Regions from separate parts of the Plantactinospora sp. WMMB782 genome, predicted to be linked through region 3. Evidence: riboswitches for the same ligand, from Rfam matches in the RefSeq annotation. Region 3 holds a riboswitch; each other region holds the start of a gene.

Region 1 (7,863 bases), 2.1 Mb from region 3:
GGAGCGCCCCGACGAGGTCACCGCCGCCCTGCACTCGGTCGTCGACCGGGTCCGGCCGGTCCGGAGGATCTCCCGGAAGGCGGCCGCCACCGCCAACCGGCGCAGGCGGGCCAGGATCGTCTCCGAGCAGCCCAGGAGGGCCGGCGCAACGCACGGCGTACCGCGCCCGGCCCCCGGGACGGCCGACCTGCGCGCCGGTGCGGCCGGACGCTGAACCGGCACGACCGCGACCACGAGCGCGCCCGGACCTGGCGTGGCCGAACCGGTCGGCGCCGGCACGGCGTACCCTCGCTTCCTGGCAATTCGGCGCGCGGGGCGTCCGGACCCGGGGGTCGGACGCGCCGGGTCGCCGCAGATCGATCTCCGGGAGCAGACGCGTTGACCGACCACCACACCACGCTTCAGCAGGAGATCGAAGTCGAGCAGCGTCACCTGGACCGGGTCTACGCCCGGCTGGCGCAGTTGCGGCACTCCGCCGTACTCGCCGAGCGGGAGGGCTACCAGCTCGCCAGGGTCGGCAACTTCGGCGCACTCGTGGAGCGGGACGCGATGGTCTTCCACGCCGCCCGGCGCCGGCACACCCTGGACGCCGAACACGAGGGGCTGGTCTTCGGCCGGCTGGACCTGGGCACCGGGCAGGTGCTGCACGTCGGCCGGCTCGGCGTACGCGGTGAACACGCCGAACCGCTGGTGGTGGACTGGCGGGCACCGGCCGCCGCCGCCTTCTACCAGGCCACGGCGGCGGAACCGCGCGGCGTCGTACGCCGTCGGGTGATCACCTCCAGCGGCGAGCGGGTGACCCGGATCTCCGACGACCTGCTCGACCCGGCGGCGGCGCCGGAGGGGATGCGGGTGGTCGGCGACGGCGCCATGCTGGCCGACCTGTCCCGGACCACCGGCCGGCAGATGCGGGACATCGTCGCCACGATCCAGCAGGAGCAGGACGAGGCGATCCGCTCCCCGGCCGGCGGGGTGACGATGGTCTCCGGCGGGCCGGGCACCGGAAAGACGGCGGTGGCCCTGCACCGGGCCGCCTACCTGCTCTACTCCGACCGGGGCAGGTTCGCCGGCGGCGGGGTGCTGGTGGTCGGCCCGTCCGCCGTCTTCGTCGACTACATCGCCTCGGTGCTGCCGTCGCTCGGCGAGAACGCCGCCACCCTGCACTCGCTCGGCTCGCTCTTCGATCAGGTGGCGGCCACCCGCACCGACCCGGTGGCCGTCGCCGCGGTCAAGGGCTCGCTGCGGATGCGCCGGGTGCTGGAGCGGGCGGTCCGGGACCAGGTGCCGGACGCCCCCGGCGAGCTGCGGCTGCTCTACCGGGGTGAGCTGCTCCGGCTCTCCACCGCCGAGCTGGAGCGGATCCGGACCCGGGCGCTGCCGCCGGGCGCCCGGCGCAACGAGGTCCGCCGGGCCGGCTTCGACGGCATCTTCGCCGCGCTCTGGGCGCAGGCCCAGCAGCTGCGGGTCGGCCGGCTGCCCGACCAGCGGAGCTTCGAGGACGACATCGCCGAGCGCCAGGAGTTCCGGGACTTCCTGCGGGCCTGGTGGCCCCGGCTGCATCCCCGGCACGTGCTGCCCTGGCTGGCCCGGCCGGAGCGGCTGCGCCGGTACGCCGCCGGAATCCTGTCGAACGCCGAGATCCGGCTGCTCACCGAGGCGTACCGGTCGGCGGGCGGTGCGGAGCTGACCGTTGCCGATGTCGCACTGCTCGACGAACTCGACCACCTGCTCGGCCGGCCGCCCCGCCCGGCGAAGCGCCGCCGCGACCCGTACCAGCTGACCGGCGGGGTGCGCGAGGTGACCACCTACGCCGACCGGCAGCGCGCCGCCCGGTCCGGCCGGGACGCCGCCGCCGAGCGGCCCGCCGACTACCGCGAGTACGCGCACGTGGTGGTCGACGAGGCCCAGGACGTCTCCCCGATGCAGTGGCGGATGCTGGGCCGGCGCGGCCGGCTCGCCTCCTGGACGGTGGTCGGCGATCCGGCGCAGACCGCCTGGACCGGCGACCCGGCGGAGCTGACCCGGGCCCGGGACAAGGCGCTGGGCCGGCGTCCCCGGCACGAGTTCACGCTCACCACCAACTACCGCAACTCGGCGGAGATCTTCGCGGCGGCGGCCCGGGTGATCCGGGAGGTCTCCCCCGACCTGCCGCTGCCGGTCGCGGTCCGGGCCACCGGGGTGCAGCCGGTCGAGCTGGTGGTGCCGGCCGCCGAGCTGCCGGACGCGGTCCGGGAGGCGGCGGCAAAACTGCTCGCCGAGGTCGACGGGACGGTCGGGGTGATCAGCTCCGCCGCCCGCCGGGCCGAGGTCGCCGACTGGCTGGAGCCCGCCGGCCCGCGCCTGTCGGTGGTCGACACCATGCAGGCGAAGGGCCTGGAGTACGACGGGGTCGTGCTTGTCGGCCCGTCGGAGATCCGGGCCGACTCGGCGGCCGGGGTGCGCACCCTCTATGTCGCGCTCTCCCGGGCCACCCAGCGACTCACCACGGTCGAACCGGCCTGACGGTTCCCGGGCTCGGCCGCCCCGGTCTGACGACTGTTGGGTGGGCCAGCGCGGTCGGACGCCGGAGCGGTGTCGGTTGCCGGAGCGGGTCGGTTGCCGGAGCGGGTGGGGACCGTCCCGCTGGCGGCCACTGAGATGACGAGCCCCGGGGCCCGGGGCCGGGGGCTTTCGACATTCTGACGCCGGCCGCAGCCGGCCCTGGTGCCTGGTTGCTCGGCACCTGGTTGTCGGTCGTGGGTTCGCGACGTCACCGACGACGAAGACCGCAGCCAGATCCGCGCCGGCACCGGACGGTGTCATGGCCGCCCTACGCAACGCCGCCATCAGCGCACTACAGACCGCCGGCACCACCAACATCGCCGCCGCCAACCGACACCACGCCCGCGACAGCACCCGCCCACTGGCACTAATTCGGCATCACCTAACGACTTCGCCGGAGCCCTGACACTCCACCATCCTCTCGTCAGGAGTTGCAGAAGCCATCATGAAGCCGGAATGAAACCGCTGACTGCTTGGCTGGCTACTGGTCGAGGCTGAGCGTCCGAGGGTTGTCCCCCTGATGGTGGGCGGATTCAGCCAGTTTCCTGACCGGCTGTCGGCAGTCCTCGCGGACAGGCAATCAAGAAAAGGAGCCACGTGTATGAAGATCAGACGTACCCTGATGGCGGCAGCGATCGTCGGCTCGGCAGTGCTCGCGATTGGCGGCGCCTCGATGACCGCAAGCGCTTCCGAGGTCTCCGGGCAGTCGTCGGCCGGCGAACGGGTCCTGACCCCGGCAGGATGGCGGAAACTGGGCACCTATTCCGAGGCCCAGTGCTACGAGCACGCCCGAACGTGGAATGCGAGGCCAGGCTTTTACGCCGAGTGTCGCAATGCCACTGGCATCACAGCCGAACTGTGGGTGTACCAGTACTGAGCCGTTGCCAGCAGCACCCGTACCGCCGTGACCGTATCCATCGTGGACACCGCCTGCCACGGCATCGGTGACCGCAGTCGACAAGAGAAGGAGAAAGACGTGCGTACAAGGGGAGCGCTCGCCGCGCTGCTGATGGTCGCAGGGCTTACCGTGACCGCCATGACCGGTAGCGCCGCTCATGCGTCGGCGTCGACCGGCGTCGACCGAAGCCACACCGGGTCGCCTTCCAGCGAGTCGCTGAGGCCGGTCTGGGACTACTACGCCTCCTACACGGACCTTGCGAGCTGCATAAGCAGGGGTGAGAAGGGCTATGGCGGCGGCCTGGAGTGGGAGGAGTACCAGTGCTACTACGTGGCGCCGTCCTTGTACGACTTGTACGTCAACGCATGGTGGGGCTGATTGGTTCGACCAGGACAAGCGTCCATTCCGGCCGCAGGCGACCCAAGAAGGTCCGGAGTCTCCAGACACTTCGGAGCGCTGGGGCGGCGGTACGTGTCGTGATCCGCAACTAGGGAGGAACAAAATGCCGAAACGGGTAACGGTCACACTGGCCATGGTGGCGGCGCTCCTTGCCACAATCGCATTCAGTCCCCCTGCGCAGGCTTCTCCTGCCCCTGAGACGGTCGCCTCTGCGCAAACCGTCGAACCACTCATCGACGAGCGGGCGTGTAATGCCAGTCAGCTGCCGCGTCAAATCTGGCTGACCTACACATCACGTCCGACACGGTGCTTCGGCGGCACCGTCGGTAGCTTCAACCTGGGCAACAATCCCGCGACTCCCGTCCAATGGCTCTCATCCGGGGATTACCACGGCACCATTTACTGCGTCGGCCTAACCCTGCCGTTCGGCCCAGCGACCGATGCGCTGTTGAAGAGGACATGCACTCGCCTCGAGATCCGTCCGGCAAGCTGATGTAGCTGCAACACCCACAGTGGGTGGTGGCGCGGGGTGTGCGACTGGCTATCCACTCCGCCCACCACCCCACGGTCGCCGGGTCGCCCGGGGCATTTCAGCCCGGGCTCCCACACAACGAACGTGACAGCCTTCCGTCATTGCGCTCTTCCCGCCTATCCGTCAGGACTCATTGCCGATACGGGCACGGGTTGCCGGCGGCACCCGTCGGGCAGGCAGCCCGCGCTCTGCGCCGCCCTGGCCGCCCCGGCGGCGGTACTGGCCAGCCTGCTGCCCGCCCGCCGGGCCGCCCGGGCACCCCTCGTCGCAGCCCTCGGCAACGAGTGACAGCCTGCGTCCGAACCCACCGACGGGGATGGTCAGCGCTCCCGCGACTCGCACAGTCACCATCAGAACTCACCGATAGTTAGCGGCATCTTAAGTTTCCGGCCGGTACCGGCGATATTTGTCCGGATACATCCGCCCGAAGCAGGAGGAACGTGAATTCGGCTCTGACAACTCCACGTATCCCCGGGCGGCAACTGCCGGTAGGCTCGGCTCCGGTCTCCGCCGGGCGGCGCCCTCCGGCGCCTGCGGGGGCCGTCGCCTAATCGCCACGCGGCGAGCCGGGGAACCACGTACCAGGGGTGCATCCGCGCCAGCGGTAGGGATCTTCCGTCCCGAACCCGTCAGCTAACCCGGTCGGCGGCTGACGGAAGGACACTGTCATATGCCGTTCCTGGCACCCACCCGACACGCTCCGGCGTCCGCGCGGAACGCCTCGGGACCGTCCCGGAAGCTCGCGACCACCGCGGCGCTCACCCTGGGCATGGTCCTCGCGGCGCTCGGCGGCGCACCCGCCGCCGCGGCACCGGAGTACGCGACCCCCGGGGCGCTGGCCGCGGCTCCCGGCGGCGACGACATCGACGGAGGCACCGACAGCCTGCGCGAGCAGCTTCAGGCCGCCAGCAAGGGCTATCTGAACGCCAAGAACAAGTTGGACAACTCCGTCAAGCGGCAGAAGGAACTGAACCAGCAGCTTGCCGCGCTGCGCGCCGAGGTGGCGACCCGGAGCGAACGGGTCGCCGAGATGGGCAACATGGCGTACCGGACCGGCCGGCTCGGGCAGGTCTCCGCGCTGCTCAACAGCGGCTCGCCGACCAGCCTGGTGGACCGGGCCGCCGCACTCGACACGATCTCGGCGAACGAGAGCCGGGAACTGCGCGGGTTGCAGGAGAGCCTGGACAAGGAAACCCAGGCCAAGGCCGCGCTCGACAAGGAGATCGGCGAGCAGCGCAAGCAGGTCGAGGTGATGGAGACCCGCAAGAAGCAGGCCGAACGGGCGCTCGCGGCGGCGAACAACAGCGGCGGCGCGGGCTCGGGGATCAGCGGCAGCGGCGGCGGTTCCGCCCGGCCGGCACCCCGCAACCCCGACGGCTCCTTCCCGGACGAGTCGTGCAGTCTCGACGACCCGACCACCAGCGGCTGCATCACCCCGCGCACCCTGCACGCGCTCAAGCAGGCCCAGGCGGCCGGCTTCACCCGGTTCGTCTCCTGCTTCCGCAGCGGTGGCAGCGGCGAGCACCCGAAGGGCCAGGCCTGCGACTTCGCCGCCCAGAAGAACGGGTTCGGCGGAGTGGCGACCGGTGGCGACCGGACGTACGGCAACAACCTGGCGGCGTACTACGTGCGCAACGCCAACCGGCTCGGCGTGCTGTACGTGATCTGGTTCAAGCAGATCTGGCTGCCGAGCAGTGGCTGGAAGACGTACAACGGGGGCAACGGGGACCCGTCGAGCGACCACACCAACCACGTACACCTCTCGATGAACTGAGGATCGGTCGCGTAACCTGTCGCGGACCGCCGGCACCGCCCGCCACCCCTGGGCAGTGCCGGCGGTCCGCTTTCCGGTCAGGCCGCGACCGCCGGCCGGGTAACCCGCTCGGGTACCCCGGTCAGCAGCCGATCCGGCTCGAACCGAGCGCCACGTCGTCGAACCAGAGCGTGTCGGCGCCCTCGCCGTAGCTCTCCCAGCCCAGCCGCAGGTCGGTGAGGTTCGGCCGCCAGTTGGCCCGGTTGTACCACTGCCCGTCGACGTCGTGCGTGGGCGTGCCGTCGGCGGTCAGCCCGGTCACCGCGGTCCCGTTGACCCAGGTGGAGAGCCGGCCCTGCGTGCCGTCGACCATGAACTCCAGGCAGGACCACTGGTTGACCGGCAGCGGCATGCTGAGCGCCACGCCGTTCGGGCTCTGCTCCGGCAGGGTGGCGTCGTCCGAGGCGCGGTTCCACTGCAACGCGCCGTTCTGCCCGCCCATCCGCAGGTCACGGTTGCCGTCGGCGGCGTCGCGCATGGCCAGGAAGGTCACGTGCGAGGTCGGCAGCGCGGTGGTGTGCCGTACCCAGAGCCGGGCGTAGCGCACCGCGCCGACCCCGCTCAGGTCGCGGGTGGAGCCGACGAAGACGTGGTTGCAGTAGCCGACCGCGCCGTTGACGCGTACCGAGCGGGTGCCCTGGTGCGCGACCGAGGTGTCGATGCTGGCGGTGCCGCTGCCCGAGCAGTCCGGGTAGCTGACCGCCCAGTCGCCCGACGGCGTGGCGCCGGTCTGGTTCTCGAAGCCGTCGCAGAGCACCGCCGTGCCGCAGCCGCTCGGCGGCGGGGTGTTCGGCGGCGTGGTCGGCGGCGGGGTGAGCGTCGGCGGGGCGCTCGTCGGCGGGGTGGTCGGCGGTTGGCTGGTCGGCGGCGCGGTGCTCGGCGGGGTTGTCGGCTCGGCGCCGTTGCACGGCTCGCCGTTCAGGGTGAACCCGGTCGGTGCCGCCGAGCTGGCCGAATACGTGCCCTGCACGCCGAACTCGGTCGAGCCGCCGGCCGGCAGCGACCCGTTCCAGGCCACGTTCCGGGCGGTCACGGTCGCCCCCGACTGGGTGACCTGGGCGTTCCAGCCGTTGGTGATCCGCTGGTCGCCACCGTAGGTCCAGGTCACGGTCCAGCCGTTGACCGCGACGTCCCCGGCGGTCACCTTGACCGCGGCGGTGAAGCCACCCGTCCACTGGTTGGCCTGGTAGTCGACCCGGCAGCCGGCTGCGGCCTGGGCGGCCGGCGCCAGGCCGGTGCCGAGCACGGCGACGCTGCTCGCGGCGATCGCGGTCATCGCGGCCAGGGCCAGCGAGACGCGACGGTACGGTGCGGAGATCCGCATGGGAGTTCCTCTCGGACGACTGCCGGCGCCGTCGCCGTGGCTGGCGCGTGCCGGCAGTGCGGTTACGACGACGAGCGACGCGGTACGCCCGACGCGTACCGGCCTCGTTGTGCTGCCGTGACCGGCTCCCCTGGTCACCCGACCACCACGACGCCCCGGCCAGCCCGTACCCGGTCGCCCCGTGACGGCGGCCGACCAAGCTTAAAGACAACCATCGATGCGAGCAAACACCGGAGCGGGTTCTTCCGTGATCAGGGAGTGTCCGGCCGGCTCCGGCAGGCCGAACGCTCCCTGATCACGGCAGGGCACCGCGATCTGGACCGGGAGCTGGCGCTGCGCGGAACGTACGTCGAGCT
Region 2 (7,863 bases), 1.8 Mb from region 3:
GAGAGGGCGAGCCGCAGACCAACCCGGCCGCCATCGTCGGCCAGGTCGACAACACGGTACTGACCGTGGTCGCCGCCCTGACGTTCCTGGTCGCGACGATCGGCATCAACCTGGTGGCAAACTTCATCCCGCCCGCGTACGACCTGTCGAACCTGTCGCCGCAGCGGATCAGCTTCCGGCGCGGAGGGTATCTGACGGCCGCGTTCGGGTTCGTGATCGGCGCCCTCTGGGTCGCGGTGATCGACCAGATCGGCCTGCCGAAGTTCGTCGACACGCTCGGTGCCGTCCTCGCCCCGCTCTACGGCATCCTGGTCGCCGACTACTACCTGGTGCAGCGCCGGAGGCTGCACGTCCCGGACCTCTACAGCATGGATCCCGTCGGCCGCTACCACTACGTGCGGGGCTGGAACCTGCGGGCGATCTGGGCGTTCCTGGTCGCCGCCGTCTTCTCGGTGGCCGCGGTCTGGGTGCCCTGGCTGGTCGAACTCAGCGGCTTCGCCTGGGTGATCGGCGCGATCATCGGCGCAGTGCTCTACGTCTCGTTGATGCGCTCGGCCCCGTCCACCCCGTCTCGGTCCCAGGCGCCGGCCGGTCAACCGTAGCCGCTCCCGGGCCCGGATCACCCCGCCTGCCGGGACCGCCTGACCGCCCGATCGCCTGACCGCCTGCCAGTTGTCCGGGAAGCGCGGGCTACCCGTCCAACCGGAGGATCGTCTCCGCCACCTCGGCCCGTCGCCCCGGTGCGTACGAGGTCTCGAACCCGACGACCTCGAACCCGGCCTTGCGGAGCACCCGCAGCGAGCCGGCGTTGTCGCTGGCGGCCCGGGCGCGCAGTGGCCGGACGGTGACCAGACCGAGGAAGAGCGACAGCGCCGCGCTGGCGACACCGCGCCCCCACATCGCCCGGTCGACCCAGTAGGTGATCTCGGTTTGGCCGTCGACGACGAAGCTGCCGATGCTGCCGACCAGCGCACCGTTCCAGGTGACGGCCCGGATCGTCACGTCCGCTGAGGTGCGCAGCCGGGCAAGCCGGGCGGCGAAGCCGGCCCGGTCGTCAGGGTCACCGACGGTGAAGGCCGCCATCCGGACCGAGTCCGGGTCACGCGACTGCGCGAACAGCGCGTCGAGATCGGCGTCCCGCACCGGCCGCAGCGCCACTGTCCCCATGTCAGCCCCCTCCGGTCGTCGTCGGTGCGAAACCTAACAGCGCCCACCGACACCGGCCGTCTCCCGGTCGGCACCACTGGCCCGGAAGGACCGCCGAGCACGAGCCGAGGGACCGGAACGACAGACTGCTCCGCCGAGACCGACAGCCGATGCCGAGGTCGAGGTCGAGGTCGAGGTCGAGGTCGAGGTCGAGGTCGAGGTCGAGGTCGAGGTCGAGGTCGAGGTCGAGGTCGACGGCAGGTTGCGGCTGCCCAGGTCGACGGCGGGTTGCGGCGGGCAACCATGATCGCAGGAGACGGTACCGGCGACGACGCCCACGGAGGCATGGATGGTGCTCACCGCCCAGCCAAGGCTGCGTCCCCTGACGCCCGCCGTGGCCGCCCGGTTGGCCACGGTCCGGGCCGGTGTCCAGGAGGGACGGCTGCGCCGGCACGTGGAGCGGTTGGACGCGCCACGCGGTCGCTACCACGCGGCGCCGGAGATGAGCCGGGCCGAGTCGTACGTGGCCGGAGAGCTTGAGCGGGCCGGCTGGCGGGTCCGCCGGCAGGAGTTCACCGGGCCGGGCGGCTCGGCCTCCGGGGTCAACCTGCTCGCCGATCCGCCGGCCGAGGATCCCGTCGACCCGCGCCGGCCGACGGTACTGGTCGGCGCGCACCTGGACACCGTGCCGGGCAGTCCGGGCGCCGACGACAACGCCTCCGGGGTGGCCTGCCTGCTGGAACTCGCCCGGATACTGCCGGAGTTCGGGCTGGCCCGACCCGTCCGGCTGGCCGTCTTCGACCAGGAGGAGACCGGACTGCACGGCTCCCGGGCCCTGGCCGGCGAGCTGGGTACGCTCGGTCGCCCCGCCGCCGTGGTGGTCTTCGAGTGCATCGGGTTCTACTCGGCGCTGCCCGGCTCCCAGGTGCTGCCGTCCGGTGCCGGGCTGCTCTATCCCGGGCAGCGCCGCCGGATCCGGCAGCGTGGCTGGCGTGGCGACTGGACGCTTGTGGCGTACCGGCAGTCGGCGGGGCGGCTGGCCCGGCTCTTCGGCGAGTGCCTGACCCACCTGGCCGGTCCCGGTACGGCGCTGCTGGCCCGGGACGCACTCGACCTCCGCCTCGCCGGCCCGCTGCTGCGCCGGTACGTGCCGGCCACCGAGCACTTCGCCCGCAGCGACCACCAGCCGTTCTGGGACGTCGGCGTGCCCGCGATCCAGGTCACCGACACCGCCGACTTCCGTAACCCGCACTACCACCAGCCCGGCGACACCCCGGAGACCCTGGACTACCACCGGATCGCCGACATCGCCGCCGCCACCGCCGTGAGCCTGGCCCACCTCGGAATCAGGTGACCGGGCCAGGCCGGGCCGTGGGCCGGTGGCTCGGGCTGAACCCGGCTCCCGACGGCACGGTCCCGACCACGAGGTCCGGACGGCACGAGCGGCAGGCGCGGGCTCACGCTCAACAGCACCAGCATGGTGATCCCGGCGAAGGCGATCAGGCCGGACGGTGTGCCGCCCGGTGAGTCGAGCGGCCACGGTACGAACGTGACGTGCGCGACGAGCAACACTAAGCCGGCAACCGCCGCCCGGCGGTGGGTCCGGCACCCGCGCGGCGCTGGACGACCCGCCCTACGACGGTTGTCCGTGCTCGGCGTGCGATCCGTGGTCGCCGACCTGGGCGTCGAACCAGGCGTGCAGGGCGCGCAGCAGCCCTGGCTCAGCCGTCCGGTAGTCCAGCCGTGCCCCGGCGGGCAGTTCGGAATAGTCGATCCGGATCTGGCCGGCGCCGGCCCGCAACTCCGCCAGTCCGGGCATCTGCGCACCGTGGATCCGGGCCGGGTCGGTGAAGTCGCCTCGGCGGAACCGCTCGGCTTCCGCCCGTAGGTGTTCGCGGACGAGATCCACCTGTCGCTGCTGCACCGGCTCGTCCGCCGTGACCGTCTGGTGGCCGCCGTCGGCGGTCGGCGTGAAGCGGTGGGTGGTGCGGTCCAGGTCGAACGGCATGACCTCGCGACCGCGTTCGGCGACCTCCGCCTGCCGTCGGGTGTCGGCGGGACCGGCCTCGTCCCGCCTCGCGTCGAGGACGACGAGCAGGGCGGCGGTCACGGCGACAGTGCCGAGTCCAGCGGTGAGCAGGAGTCGGCGGCGACTCCGCCGGTACGACGGCTCGGGCCGGACCTCGTCCCTGGGCGTCGGGCTGGCAGTCGTCGTGCTGTCAGTGGTCATCGGCGGCCTCCGCCAGTCGTCGCACGGCGGCCAGGATCGCCGGCCGTTCGTCGGGTGGGATCCGGTCGAGCAGCGCGGCGAACCGGGCCTCCCGGGCTGTGGCGAGCCGCTCGGCCGCACGGCGGCCCTGCCCGGTTAGGGTGAGCCAGACGCCCCGGCCGTCGCCGGCCGCATCCGCTCGTTCCACCCAACCACGGCCGGTGAGCTGGCCGACCAGCCGGCTGACCGTGCTCTTCTCCAGCCGCAGCCGGCGGGCCAACTCGACCTGGCGCAGTCCGCCCTCCCGGTCGATCTCGGCGAGGGCGTGCGCCTCGGAGACGGACATCGCCTGACCGCACGGGGTCTGCTCGGGCCGGTGCAGCCCGAACGCCCGGACGAACTGGCTGACGGCGTCCCGCATCTCGCGCGCCTCGTCGGCACTCATGGTTGTACGCTACAACCTATTCGGTGCAAGATACAACCAGTCGAAGACCATCAGTTCGCCGTCACCGGTGCCCTGTCACCCCGTCGAGGCGGACGACCCGCCACTGTGGTCGACGGCTGCCCGGAGCAGGATGGCGGTCTCCTCGTCGAAGGCGACCAGCCGGATCGACTCGACCGCCGACGGCGTGCAGCGGAGCGTCCGCACCGCCGTCTCGGCCGCCCGGTCGGCGGGAAACCCGTAGACCCCGGTGGCGATGGCCGGGAAGGCGACGCTGCGCGCGCCCACCTCGTCGGCGACGGCGAGGCAGCGGCGGTAGCAGGAGGCCAGCACCTCGGCCTCGTCGTGCCCGCCGCCTTCCCAGACCGGACCGACGGTGTGGATGACGTACCGGACGGGCGGGTCGAGGTCGAACGCGGGCGTCGCCACCGCCTCGCCGGGCGGGCAGGGGGCGATCGCCGCACCCGCCTCGGCCAGCCGGGGCCCGGCCGCCCGGTGGATGGCACCGTCCACACCGCCACCACCGAGCAGTGACTCGTTGGCTGCGGTGACGATCGCGTCCACGTGCTGCCGGGTGATGTCGCCCCGGACGACCTCGATGACTGCCATCGGCCGATGATGCCAGCCCGCCGGCCGGCCCGCCGCGAAACGCGACCGGCACGCCGCCCCAACGCGACCGCCCCGCCACCTGTCGGGCAGGGGCGGGGCGGTCGGTTGTCGGGCCGAGGCTAGAGCATCGAGACGTGTACGTGGTCGGTGTGGTCGCTGGGACCGCTGTAGGACCTCCAGCCCTCGCCCGGGAACCAGATCTCCTTGTACCAGATCACGTAGAGGATGCCGAGCCGGTCGGCGTTGCGGATCAGGAACGCGGCCAGGTCGTTGCCGTACTTCATCTGGTCGTCGTTGGCGGCCCGGCTGAACCCGGAGTTGCGCAGCGACCAGTCGCAGGCCCGACCCTTCGGGTGCTCGAACGGCCCACCGGGCCGGAAACAGCCGACGAACCGCTTGAAGCCCGCCCGGCGCACCTCGTTGTACATGTGCAGCGTCCGGGCCGTGATGCAGCCACCGGTGGTCGGGTCGTCCTTGTTGCAGGGCAGTCCCGGGAAACCGTCCGCCATCCCCGGCCCCGGCCGGGCTACCGGCGAGGTGGCCGACACCAGACCCTTGTCCGGCCGCGAGTTGCCGCCCACCAGGGCGAGCGCCTTCTTCGCGTCCGACTGCTCCTTCTTGATGATCTTCTCTTGGGCGGCCTGCTTGGCGACCTCGTCGTCGATCGCCTTCTTGGCCGCGCCGACCTCGTCCTTCGCCTGGTTGAGCGCCCGGAGCTTGCTGTTGTTGAACAGGTTCAGCTCGTTGAGCGCCGACATCCGCTGCATGAAGCCCCCGTCGGAGCCCTCGCTCGAGTTGTTGGACAGCAGCATCGAGATGGCACTGAGCTTGCCGCTGCGGTAGGACTCGGCCGCGATCTCGCTCGCCTCCGGCGCGAGCGCCGCCAGCTTCGCCTCGGCCTGCTTCAGCTCGTTGCCGAGCGCCTGCTGTCGCCGCTGCGACTTGACGCGCTCGGCCTTCGCCTCCGCGAGCCGCTTGCCGGCGCTGGCGAGCACGTCCCCGAGCAGCGGCGAGTCGGCTTCCTCCTGTGGGGCCGGCTTCGGCGCGGCTGACGCCTCGGACGGAACCGCGACCAGAGCTGCGGCGGTGAGCAGTGCCAGGGCAGTCGCCAGCCTTCGGCGTAGGGGTGCCCTCACATGTATCCCTTCCGTCGGCCGCCGACCGGGTTAGCTGACGGGTTCGGGATGGAAGTGGTCCCTACCGCTCTCGCGGATTCACCCCAGGGGAACGTGGGTCCCCGGCTCGCCGTGTGGCGATTAGGCGGCGATCAGCGCCGGCACCACACGGTATCCGGCTATGAACGGCAGACAGCATACCCGGTTTCACTTCCGGAATGGCAATACCCGTTCGCGGCCAAAAGCGTTGCCAGGCAACGACTATCAGTAATCACGGCCCGTCGTACGCATCGAAGGGCATGCTTTGCCCGCCATTATCCACCAACTGCTGTCGGCTATTCACCATCCGCACTGCCAACGTCCTGACGTGCGGAAACATGTCCAGGTTGGTCAGTGGGTGATTCTTCGACCACCGACCGCGCCACGGCCTTGTGCCGAAGAGCACACCGGCGACCGTACCGACCGGGAGCACACCGGCCGTCACCACGCCCCCGTGCCGGGACAGCCCGGAGCCGCGGACTCCGGGTCCGGTACGGCGTGTCGACCTCCCCGGATGCGCTCAGGTCCACCCCGTCACCGTCGGCCGCCGGGCTGGCTGTGGTCCGCCAGGTCGGTCTCGACCGGCAACGGCACGCCGCCGGCCGCCCGGACGTCCTCGGCCGCACCCCGCGGGCCGGCACCGCCGCGCGCCGGCAGGGCGATCCGCGCTCGGTCACGGCCGCCACCGCGCGCTCCCGGGGCCGGACCACCCGTCCGGGTGAGGATGAAGGCGGGCCGCGCGGGTAACCGCGGTCGTGAGGGTGCGGCGGGTTCCGCGATGGTGCGGCGGGTGGAGGAACGAGTGCGCGGACGCGCGGTACCGGCGACGACGACCGTCGGTGCCGCGCTGGCCGCCCAGGTGGTGCCGGCCCTGACGGTACTGCCGGGGATACGGCTGCGGTTCTTCCCCCGGCTGAGCGGACGCGGCTCTCCGGAGCACGTCGCGCTCACCTTCGACGACGGTCCCGATCCGGCTTCCACCCCGCTCTTCGTCGAGACGCTCGCCGCACACCGGACCCGCGCCACGTTCTTCCTGCTCGGGTCGATGCTGGCCCGCGCACCCGAACTCGGCCTGGACCTCGCCGCCGCCGGGCACGAGGTGGCGGTGCACGGTTGGGCCCACCAGAACCTGCTGCTACGCGGCCCGCACGCCACCTACCGGGACCTGGCCCGGACCCGCGAGTTGATCGGCGCGGTGACCGGTCGGGTGCCCCGGTTCTTCCGACCGCCGTACGGGGTACTCAGCGCCGCCGCGCTGGTGGCCGCCCGGCGACTGGACCTGACGCCGGTGCTCTGGACCTGTTGGGGGCGGGACTGGACCCGGACGGCCACCCGCGCCTCGGTACTCGACACGCTTCGCGACGGGCTGGCCGGCGGCGGCACCGTGCTGCTGCACGACTCGGACTGCACCTCCGCACCGGGCGCCTGGCGGGCGAGTCTGGCCGCCCTGCCGTACCTGTTGGAGGAGTGCCTGCGTCGAGGCTGGCAGGTCGGTCCGCTCGGCGAACACGGCTGACGACATCGTCAGGGCCCGACCGACCCGGATGCACCGACCCGGGATGCTCACCGGGCCAGGCCCAGCCGGCTGGGCCCACCCGGCTCAGCCCAGCCGGCTCAGCTAACCCGGTCGGTCAACTCGCCCGGTACCGCCTGGGCGCGCCCGCCGGGTACGGCCCGCGGTGCCGGGGTGGGAGTGCCGGTCACCGGATGCGTCCCGGACCGGGGGTGCCGGACCCGGGTCACCACGCCGAGGTGTGCCCGCCGGGCGGCCTGGAGCGCGCTGAACAGCCCGTACGCCCCGCGACCCACCAGCCGGTGCTTCAGCCCGGCCGTCCCGCCGGGTGGTTGGTAGCCGGCCGGCGGCAGGTGTGCCCGGTACCGGGTGACGATCTCGGCGAAGAACTCCCGGCGGCGCTCCGGCGGCACCCGCCGGGGGTGACCGAGCACCTGCAACAGGTGCCAGATCATCCGCTGGAAGATCAGGTGACGCAGTTCGGCCGAGATCGCCGGCTCGGCGTCGAGTCGGGCCAGCACCCGGTCCCAGTGCACGAAGACCTCGAAGTGCCGATCGCTGGGCGTCGCGGTGATCGCCCCTTCGGGGCGCTGCCGGTAGGCGTAACAGCACCTGTCCAGCAGGGTGATCCGCTCGGCGGCGAACATCAGCGGGAAGCTGAACGAGACGTCCTCGTACCAGCCGGGGTCGAAGGTCAGGCCCAGGTCGAGCAGGAACCGGCGGCGGATCACCTTGTTGCAGGTGATGTGCAGCACCGACAGCAGGGCCGGCCGCTCGCGCAGGGTGAACG
Region 3 (7,863 bases):
GACCGGCGGCGAGGGTGTACTGCAACGGGGTGACCGGCTGCACCGGTACGCCGGCCGGATAGGCGTCCGGCTCCGGGTACGCCCTGCCGTACACCGGGATCGTCGCCCGGCCCGGCTTCGGCGTCGCGACCAGCCCCACCGTCCACTTCACGGTCGGCTTCGACCTCGGGTTGTGGAACCACGCCCGCTGCCCGAGATACCAGATCGCGGTCCAGTCGCCCTGCCGGCCGGCGAGCGCGTACGTCTGCCCCGCCGACGCCCGCGCCCCGTGGTCGGAGATGTGCATCGTGTCCGGGGTGCCGTCCGGGCGCAGCCCGAGGTCGTTCACCAGCGGCGCGTCGGCGGCCGGTGCGGTGCGCAGGATCACCGACGACGACCCGCGCGCCGGGCACGGCACCCCGGCCGCCGTGCAGCCGGTGAACGCCGGCCGGTTGGCGGCGAAGTCCGGGTCGATTGTGACAAGTCCGGCGGCCGCTGCGCCGATGCCCCGGAACGGTGCCCTGAGCAGGTCGAAGTAGTGCGACCAGTCCCAGTACGGCCCGGGGTCCCAGTGCATGCCGCGCACGTTCGCCGGCAGGATGCCGGGGACGTTGTCGTGCCCGATGACGTGGTCGCGGTCCAGCGGGATGTCGTAGCGGTCGGCGAGGTAGCGGACCAGCTTGGCCGAGGTCCGGTACATCGCCTCGGTGTACCAGGTGCCCTGTGCGGCGAAGCCCTCGTGTTCCAGGCCGATCGCCTTGGCGTTGACGTACCAGTTGCCGGCGTGCCAGGCCACGTCCCTGCCCTTGACGTGCTGCGCGATGTGCCCGTCGGCGGAGCGGAGCGTGTAGTGCCAGCTCACGTAGGTCGGATCCTGGACCAGCCGCAGCGTGGTGTCGTAGCTGCCCTCGGTGTCGTGGATGACGATGTACTCGATCTTCTGCCGGGCGGGCCGGTCGGAGAGGTCGTGGTTGCCGTAGTCGCCCTCCCCGAACGCCTGGTAGGGCGCGGGGATCCACTCGCAGGAGATGTCGCGCGGGCACTCCAGCCCGTCCGGGCGGGGCCGGCCGGGCAGGCCGAGCCGGTCCAGCCAGTGCCGCTGCGGGACGATCCCGGGATGGCCGGGGAGGGTGATCCGGTGCCCGTCGTCGGTGGTCCGGCTGGCGCCCTCGGCGACGGTCCGGTACACCTCGTCGGCGAAGGCGGCGGCGGCGTCCGCGCGGTCGCTGCCGGCGTACCGGGCCACCGCGCCGTACCAGGCCGCCGGGTCGCTGGCCCGCCCCGTCGGCCCGGCCAGCGATTTCTGGTACGCCGCCAGCAGTGCCGCCCCGCCCCGGATGTTCGCCGCCGGTTCGGCGCGGAGTGCCCGCTCGTCGACGCCGGTCAGCGTGGCGGCGGCGTCCAGGGTCTGCCCGCCGGACGGTGCCGCCGCGCCGCTGCGGTCGTTGTTCCGGTCGCTGGACGGGGCGGCGGGTGGGTGTGCCGGTCGGCCGGGCCGGGCCGGGTCGCCGCGCCGGTCCTCGCCGTGTTCCGGGTGTTCCGGACCGGCGGCCAGCCCGGCGACGTCGGTGAGGTGCATCGGGCCGTATCCGCCGCTGGTGCTCGGGGTGCCGGCGTTGGTGTCCCAGCGGGATTCCAGATAGGAGACGCCCAACAGCACGCTCTCGGGTACGCCGAACTCGGCCGCCGCGGCGGCGTACTCGGACTGCCGGGTCTCGGCGGACTCGGCCTGCCGGGTCTCGGCCGGTGGCGGCGCGGCGGGCGCGGGGCTGGCCGGCAGCAGTGCGGCGGCGCCGAGCAGGGCGGTCCCGATCGCGATTCTCCTGCTCAGCGGGGTTGTCGTGGGAAGCATCGGACCTCCAGGGGCCGGGGGTGGGCCTGCCGATCACCTTCCACCCGGGACACGGCCGTGGTCAATACCTGCCGAATAAGCTCGTCGCTATGTAGAAATCTTTCACCTATACCGAGCGTGTCCGGCTCGGTTCTCGCGGGTCGACTCGGACGACGGTCGGCTCGCACCGTCCGCGACCGCTCCGACACACAACGAATCGACTCAGATCGCGGGGTTGCGTTTGGATAACACCCTTCTCTAAGGTTGGGGACCGTCGAGCCGACGGCAGGCCGCCTAGCCGGGCGGCGACGTCTCGACACCGCCGAATCGTCACACAGAGCGAACCGGGGACCCGAGCATCCTGGGGTGAATCCGCGCCTTCTGCGGTAGGGCGACACTCTTTCCGCCCGAACCCGTCAGCTAACCCGGTAGGCGGGCTACGGAAGAAGGAGTACGGACCCCGGTGGCTTCCCCTGCCCCGCCGCGGTCGCCCTCCCTCCCGTCGGCAGCCGCCGACGCCGGGAACGCGAAACCGCGCCCTCGACGGTCCATTCTCGTCATCGCCCTCACCGCACTCGCCAGCGCCGCCGTGCTGTTCACCGGCACGACGCCGGCGCTGGCCGAGCCGTCGGTGGCCGAGATCGAGCAGCAGATCGACACCGCTTGGCGCAAGCTGGAGCCGGTCGTCGAGAAGCACAACGCCACCCGGCAGGACCTCGCGGCGAAGAAGAAGCAGGTCGCCGCCCTGCAGAAGAAGATCGCCCCGCTTCAGTCGCAGATCGACGCCGCGATGAACAGGGTGAGCGACTTCGCCGTGCAGGCGTACAAGGGTGACAAGGCCTCGGCGGTCAACGCCCTGCTCACCTCGAAGTCGCCGACCGCGCTCGTCGGCCAGCTCTCGGTGCTCGACCAGTTCGCTCGCCAGCAGCAGCGCGAGGTGCAGGAGGTCGTCGACCTCAAGGAGAAGTACGCCGCCCAGAAGGCTCCGCTGGACCGGCTGGTCACCCAGCTGACCAAGACCGAGGCGGAACTGGCGGCGAAGAAGAAGGAGATCGACGCCGAGGTCGAGCGGCTGCAGAAGCTGCGGATCCAGGCGTACGGGAACGGCTCCGCCGGCCCGCTGCGGCCCGCGCCCTGCCCGGCCACCTACCCCGGTGGCCCGTCCGGCCAGGCGGTCAAGTTCGCGTGCGCCCAGATCGGCAAGCCGTACAAGTGGGGTGCCGAAGGCCCCGGCTCGTACGACTGCTCCGGTCTGACCCTGGCCGCCTGGGCCAAGGGCGGCGTCTCGCTGCCGCACAACGCCCGCGCCCAGCGCGGACAGACGAAGCGGATCAGCCGTTCCGAGCTGCGCCCCGGTGATCTGGTCTTCTACTACGCCGACCTCAGTCACGTCGGCATGTTCGTCGGCAACGGTTGGATCGTGCACGCCTCCCGGGCCGGCGAGCCGGTGAAGATGAAGCGGATGGACGACGGCGAGATCCACAGCTTCGGCAGACCGGGCTGAGATCTCCGGGTCGACGGTCTCCGGGCCGACCGAGTCAACGCAGAACCCCCGTCGCAGGTGCGGCGGGGGTTCTGCCGTTCGGACGACGGGGGGCGCCTTGCCTCAGCGGGTGGGCCAGGTGCGCCAGTTCTGCCAGGAACGGCTCGGCGTCGGGCCGCGCTGCCCCTGGTAGCGCGAGCCGTAGACGGCCGACCCGTACGGGTGGGCGGACGGCGACGAGAGCCGGAAGATGCAGAGCTGCCCGATCTTCATCCCGGGCCAGAGCCGGATCGGCAGGTTGGCCACATTCGACAGCTCCAGCGTGACGTGGCCGGAGAAACCGGGGTCGATGAAGCCGGCGGTGGAGTGGGTGAGCAGGCCGAGCCGGCCCAGGCTCGACTTGCCCTCCAGCCGGCCGGCGAGCTGGTCGCCGAGGGAGATCACCTCCAGCGTGGAGGCGAGCACGAACTCACCCGGGTGCAGCACGAACGGCTGGCCGTCCGGCACGTCGACGAGCGAGGTCAGGTCGTCCTGCTGGACCGCCGGGTCGATGTGCGTGTAGAGGTGGTTGTTGAAGACCCGGAAGAGCCGGTCCAGGCGTACGTCGATGCTCGACGGCTGCACCAGCGCGGGCTCGAACGGCTCCAACGCGAGGGTGCCCGCCTTGATCTCGATCACTAGGTCGTGGTCGGAGAGCAGCACCGGATCACCTTAGCGAGTGGCGCGACGGTGACCGGCCGCGACCTCGCCGATGGGTGGGACCGGGGTAGGTGATCGAACAGGTGTTCGATAGAATGTGGGCATGGCATCCTGGTCCGAATTCGCCTCTGACGAGCCACGACTCGCCGACGCGATCCGCGTCCTCATCCAGCAGTACGGTCCGGGTCTCGGCTACCTGGCGACCGTGCGCGCCGACGGTGGGCCGCGGGTGCACCCGGTGTCCCCGGTCATCACCGACGAGGGACTCTTCTGTTTCGTCGTCGACTCTCCGAAGCGGCGCGACCTCGAACGCGACGGCCGCTACGCACTGCACTCGTTCCCGCCCGAGGACAGCGACGACGAGGCGTACGTCGCTGGTCGGGCCCGGCCGGTGACCGACCAGGCCCGGGTGGACCAGCTCGCCGGCAACCTGCGGGCGGCTCCACAGGTCGACTGGCGGCTCTTCGAGTTCACCGTCGACGTCGCGATGGTGGCCCGGCACGGCAGCAACGGCGCCACCCCGCTCGCGGCCGGAGACCGGTCCGAGCGACCGGCCGTGCAGGTCTGGCTCGACCCGGCCGGCGCCGCACCGGGCACCCCGGTCGGCGCCACCACCGGGTCGAGGCGGCGCGGCCGGCGCCGGGCGGTGGAAGAGCAGCCCGTCCCGGCGCCCTGACCTGCCGTCAGCCACGCCTACGGCTCGCGGAACGCCTTCCACGCCTTGAGCATCCGGAACGTCTGGCCGTACGTGAACTCGTACATGCAGGCGTCGACCGAATAGTCCATGAAGTTGTGGATCGGGTCGGCGCCCGGCTTCGCCGTGCAGGTGTCCCGCCGTTCCGGGCAGCCGAAGGCCGGCTCCGCCTCGGCAGGCGTGTCCAAGACCTGATCGCCCTGCCCGCCACAGCCCTCCTGGAAGGTGTGGTAGAGATTCAGCCAGTGCCCGACCTCGTGCGTGGCCGTGTCACCGGCGTTGTACGGCGCCGCCGTCCCACCCGGCAGTGACTCGGCGAGCACCACCACCCCGTCGTACGGATCGAGCTTGCGCTCCGGGAAGGTGGCCCAGCCGAGCAGCTTCTCCGTCAGCAGCCCGGTGTAGATGTTCAGCGTGTCCTTGCCGCCGACCCGCAGCGCCCGCTTCATCTGGGTCTCCGTCGGGCTCTCCGGCGCGATCGGATACCAGGCGGGTCTGGTCACCCGATTCACCTTCTTCAACCGGAAGCGGAAGGGTGTCCAGGCCCCGCCGGTACGCCCGCCGAACGACTCGTTCAGCACCCTGACCTGGGCCTGGATCAGGGAGAGCGGGACGTCCCCGGCAGCCCGGGTCCGCCGCTCACTGATCACGTGGAACACCACGTCGATGGTGATCGTCAGTTTCTTCGGTACGCCGAACGGCGCCACCCCGACCCGTTGCGCGTACGCCGCGTCGAGGGCGCGGTCCCGCTCGGCCGCCTCGGCCGGAGTCAGCTCGTTGGGCTCGACCGCGTACGGCGCTCCAGGCCTGGCCCTGGCGTTCGGGTCGACGCCGTGCGGGATCCCTGTGTGCGGGCGCCCTTTTGCGGTCTCGGTGCAGGCCGCTACGCCGGATTCCCTGGCCGGGTCCGGAGGTGCCGCCGCCACCGGACCGGATCCGAGCAGCAGGACGAGAAGCACGCTCGTCATGCCGGTCGAACGCGACGACCAGCGCAGTCCACGGAACGCCATTGCCACACCCTTGCCTTCGGAGAGTGGTTCTGTGATGACACAGAGCCATAGTTGCAGGTGGGGCGGACGTTACCGGGCTCGGTCTCTGTTGCAAACGAAGTGGCGCGGCGTGGTTCGCTACCTGTTCGAGCAGGTGGCGATGGGGGTCGGGGTGGGACCCGGGGGTAGGTGAGTGCATGATCGGACCCGACCGGGTACAGTGGGGTCCGCTCGCGGGTGTAGTTCAATGGCAGAACATCAGCTTCCCAAGCTGACAGTGCGGGTTCGATTCCCGTCACCCGCTCCAACAACGAAGGCCCTGGTCAGGACATCAGTCCCAGCCAGGGCCTTCGATATTCAGGATCCATACTCACGTCGTGCGCCATGAGCACCGGTACACCTGGGCGTCGGCCCTGTCGTCGTCCGTGCTAGCGACGACCGACCGTGAATGCTGCTACATACTCTTGTTCTGCAAACGTCATGCGCCACTCGTAGCGACCCGGCGCGAGGGGAAGGGATGGGACGTTGAAAGCGAAAGAAGCATCAAGCATTGTGCCAGGGGCCAACCCGGGTGGTCGCCCGACCTCGACGCCGGCCTCGGTTGCAATGGAGGCTTCACCGTCTGCTGTAGGGACCTTGACTGGCCGCCCATCCGAGTCCAGTAGCTGTAGCTTGAGGGGGAGGCGCTGGTTTGCCCGATCCCATGGGATCTTGATCAGGACTGCAACGGCATGGGGCGCGGTGGGGGAGGACGTAACGGACCAACCTGCCCCCAGCATGTGGACTTTGCCAGACTCAGCCTGCGCAGCGTCGCAGAGGATGAGCTGCGCTTCGACGGGTGAAGCCATCAGTGGGCGGGTAACTCTCGCGTCGACTTGTTGGTCAGGTTGCTGATGATCTGCTCCACCCGTCCCGGTAGCTTCAGGTACGAGGTGTTTGACCAGGTCGGCCGCCCTGTGACGCCCTTCTCGCCCCGGTTGAACGCCTCTATGATCTTGTCTACCGGCTCGTCAGCCTCATAGAACTCGTCGTTGCTGGCCATGGGGTCATCATCCCTTCTCCTGGTGTGGCTGGCTAGCTATCAACAAAGTAAGCGCTGCCTAGGTTCCAAACGTCCCCAATCGGGTCATCGGATGGATATAGGACAACCAGGGCGCGTCTTCCTCGAAGCTCGACCTGGATGATCGCTCGCTCCCCACGATGTTCATCGATGTCCCAGCTGTACGTCAACCCGGCAACGCAGACCACGGCGTCCCGTACCTCGTCGCAGGTCAGTTGATGTTTGGCCGCAATCTTCTCCGCGGTTCGCCAGCTGATGTTGAGCACTGCCACCCAGACGGCACGCCGAGCCATCGTCACCACCGTGAATCTCGCGAGAGGCTTAGGGTAGATATCTCAGTGTTCTGGCCGCTACTGGCTGTTGGGTGGATAGGTCGGGCCGATACTCGCCTTTGATGGCCCGCATGACTATTGATACAGGTCGACCGAGCTGAGGAGGCTGCGCTGTAACGGCAGCCGAGGGAACCCCATGGATAAGATCAACTGGTATCCGCAAAGTGACGCCAGCACCGATGGCTATCGACTTCCACGCCTCGCGCGTGAGGTCGACCAAGCGCTCATGTCGACGGCGTGCCATTAACGTGCCATTGGGCCAGGACAGCGGAGGCCGTCCGGGGCCGCTAGATGATCGCCGTGACCAGGGCGCCAGTTGGTCAGGCGGCCTACCTTCGACACTTCCCAAGCTGACAGTGCGGGTTCGATTCCCGTCACCCGCTCCAACCGAGAGGCCCTGGTCAGGACGTCAGTCCCAGCCAGGGCCTTGGTTCTTCAAGGGCGGCGAACATGCTGCGTGCAACGTGTGGCCGACCAGGATGCTGGCTGTCCTTCGGACCGTCGGCACTTCGCGCCCGACCCATCTTGCCCATCGGATGTGGCCCTGCCCCTGGTCCGCTCTGGCGAGTACGGCAAATCTATTTGCGGGGGTACGCGGCCTGTAGCACCTCTCGAACGAGATCACTCGGGCGGCGGTTCGTCAGCTCTGCCACCTTCTGGATCATCTGGAAAGTCTGGTCATCGACTCGCACACTGAGTCTGTGCGAGGCCCCGCCTTCTTTCGAGAGGGATGGTCGGCCGACCCGTCGAGGAGTGAGCTTGCTGACGTCGTATCCTGCCTCCGCTTCGGCCGTGA

The links. A riboswitch is a leader RNA that binds a small molecule or an ion and turns the genes downstream of it on or off. The one in region 3 is predicted to bind cyclic di-AMP.
Region 1: another riboswitch for cyclic di-AMP. It lies ahead of ACN28A_RS04340 (coiled-coil domain-containing protein); the one in region 3 lies ahead of ACN28A_RS14250 (NlpC/P60 family protein).
Region 2: another riboswitch for cyclic di-AMP. It lies ahead of ACN28A_RS05820 (coiled-coil domain-containing protein); the one in region 3 lies ahead of ACN28A_RS14250 (NlpC/P60 family protein).

Annotation. Positions count from the first base shown of each region.
Region 1 covers NZ_JBMHMC010000007.1:541,130-548,992, forward strand. The annotation lists gene ACN28A_RS04310 (alpha/beta fold hydrolase) at 1-214, shown strand, start outside; gene ACN28A_RS04315 (HelD family protein) at 379-2,502, shown strand; gene ACN28A_RS04320 (hypothetical protein) at 3,143-3,418, shown strand; gene ACN28A_RS04325 (hypothetical protein) at 3,446-3,817, shown strand; gene ACN28A_RS04330 (hypothetical protein) at 3,942-4,331, shown strand; gene ACN28A_RS04335 (hypothetical protein) at 4,455-4,658, shown strand; cyclic di-AMP (ydaO/yuaA leader) riboswitch at 4,905-5,033, shown strand; gene ACN28A_RS04340 (coiled-coil domain-containing protein) at 5,041-6,144, shown strand; gene ACN28A_RS04345 (cellulose-binding domain-containing protein) at 6,266-7,507, opposite strand; gene ACN28A_RS04350 (hypothetical protein) at 7,766-7,863, shown strand, end outside.
Region 2 covers NZ_JBMHMC010000007.1:862,084-869,946, forward strand. The annotation lists gene ACN28A_RS05790 (NCS1 family nucleobase:cation symporter-1) at 1-602, shown strand, start outside; gene ACN28A_RS05795 (GNAT family N-acetyltransferase) at 691-1,167, opposite strand; gene ACN28A_RS05800 (M20/M25/M40 family metallo-hydrolase) at 1,496-2,500, shown strand; gene ACN28A_RS05805 (hypothetical protein) at 2,780-3,376, opposite strand; gene ACN28A_RS05810 (MarR family winged helix-turn-helix transcriptional regulator) at 3,366-3,800, opposite strand; gene ACN28A_RS05815 (O-acetyl-ADP-ribose deacetylase) at 3,876-4,406, opposite strand; gene ACN28A_RS05820 (coiled-coil domain-containing protein) at 4,526-5,542, opposite strand; cyclic di-AMP (ydaO/yuaA leader) riboswitch at 5,546-5,679, opposite strand; gene ACN28A_RS05825 (polysaccharide deacetylase family protein) at 6,363-7,076, shown strand; gene ACN28A_RS05830 (glycosyltransferase family 2 protein) at 7,175-7,863, opposite strand, start outside.
Region 3 covers NZ_JBMHMC010000007.1:2,672,602-2,680,464, forward strand. The annotation lists gene ACN28A_RS14245 (N-acetylmuramoyl-L-alanine amidase) at 1-1,831, opposite strand, end outside; cyclic di-AMP (ydaO/yuaA leader) riboswitch at 2,121-2,261, shown strand; gene ACN28A_RS14250 (NlpC/P60 family protein) at 2,274-3,314, shown strand; gene dcd (dCTP deaminase) at 3,417-3,995, opposite strand; gene ACN28A_RS14260 (pyridoxamine 5'-phosphate oxidase family protein) at 4,096-4,668, shown strand; gene ACN28A_RS14265 (zinc metalloprotease) at 4,686-5,696, opposite strand; tRNA gene ACN28A_RS14270 (tRNA-Gly) at 5,909-5,982, shown strand; gene ACN28A_RS14275 (DUF6941 family protein) at 6,104-6,523, opposite strand; gene ACN28A_RS14280 (hypothetical protein) at 6,523-6,717, opposite strand.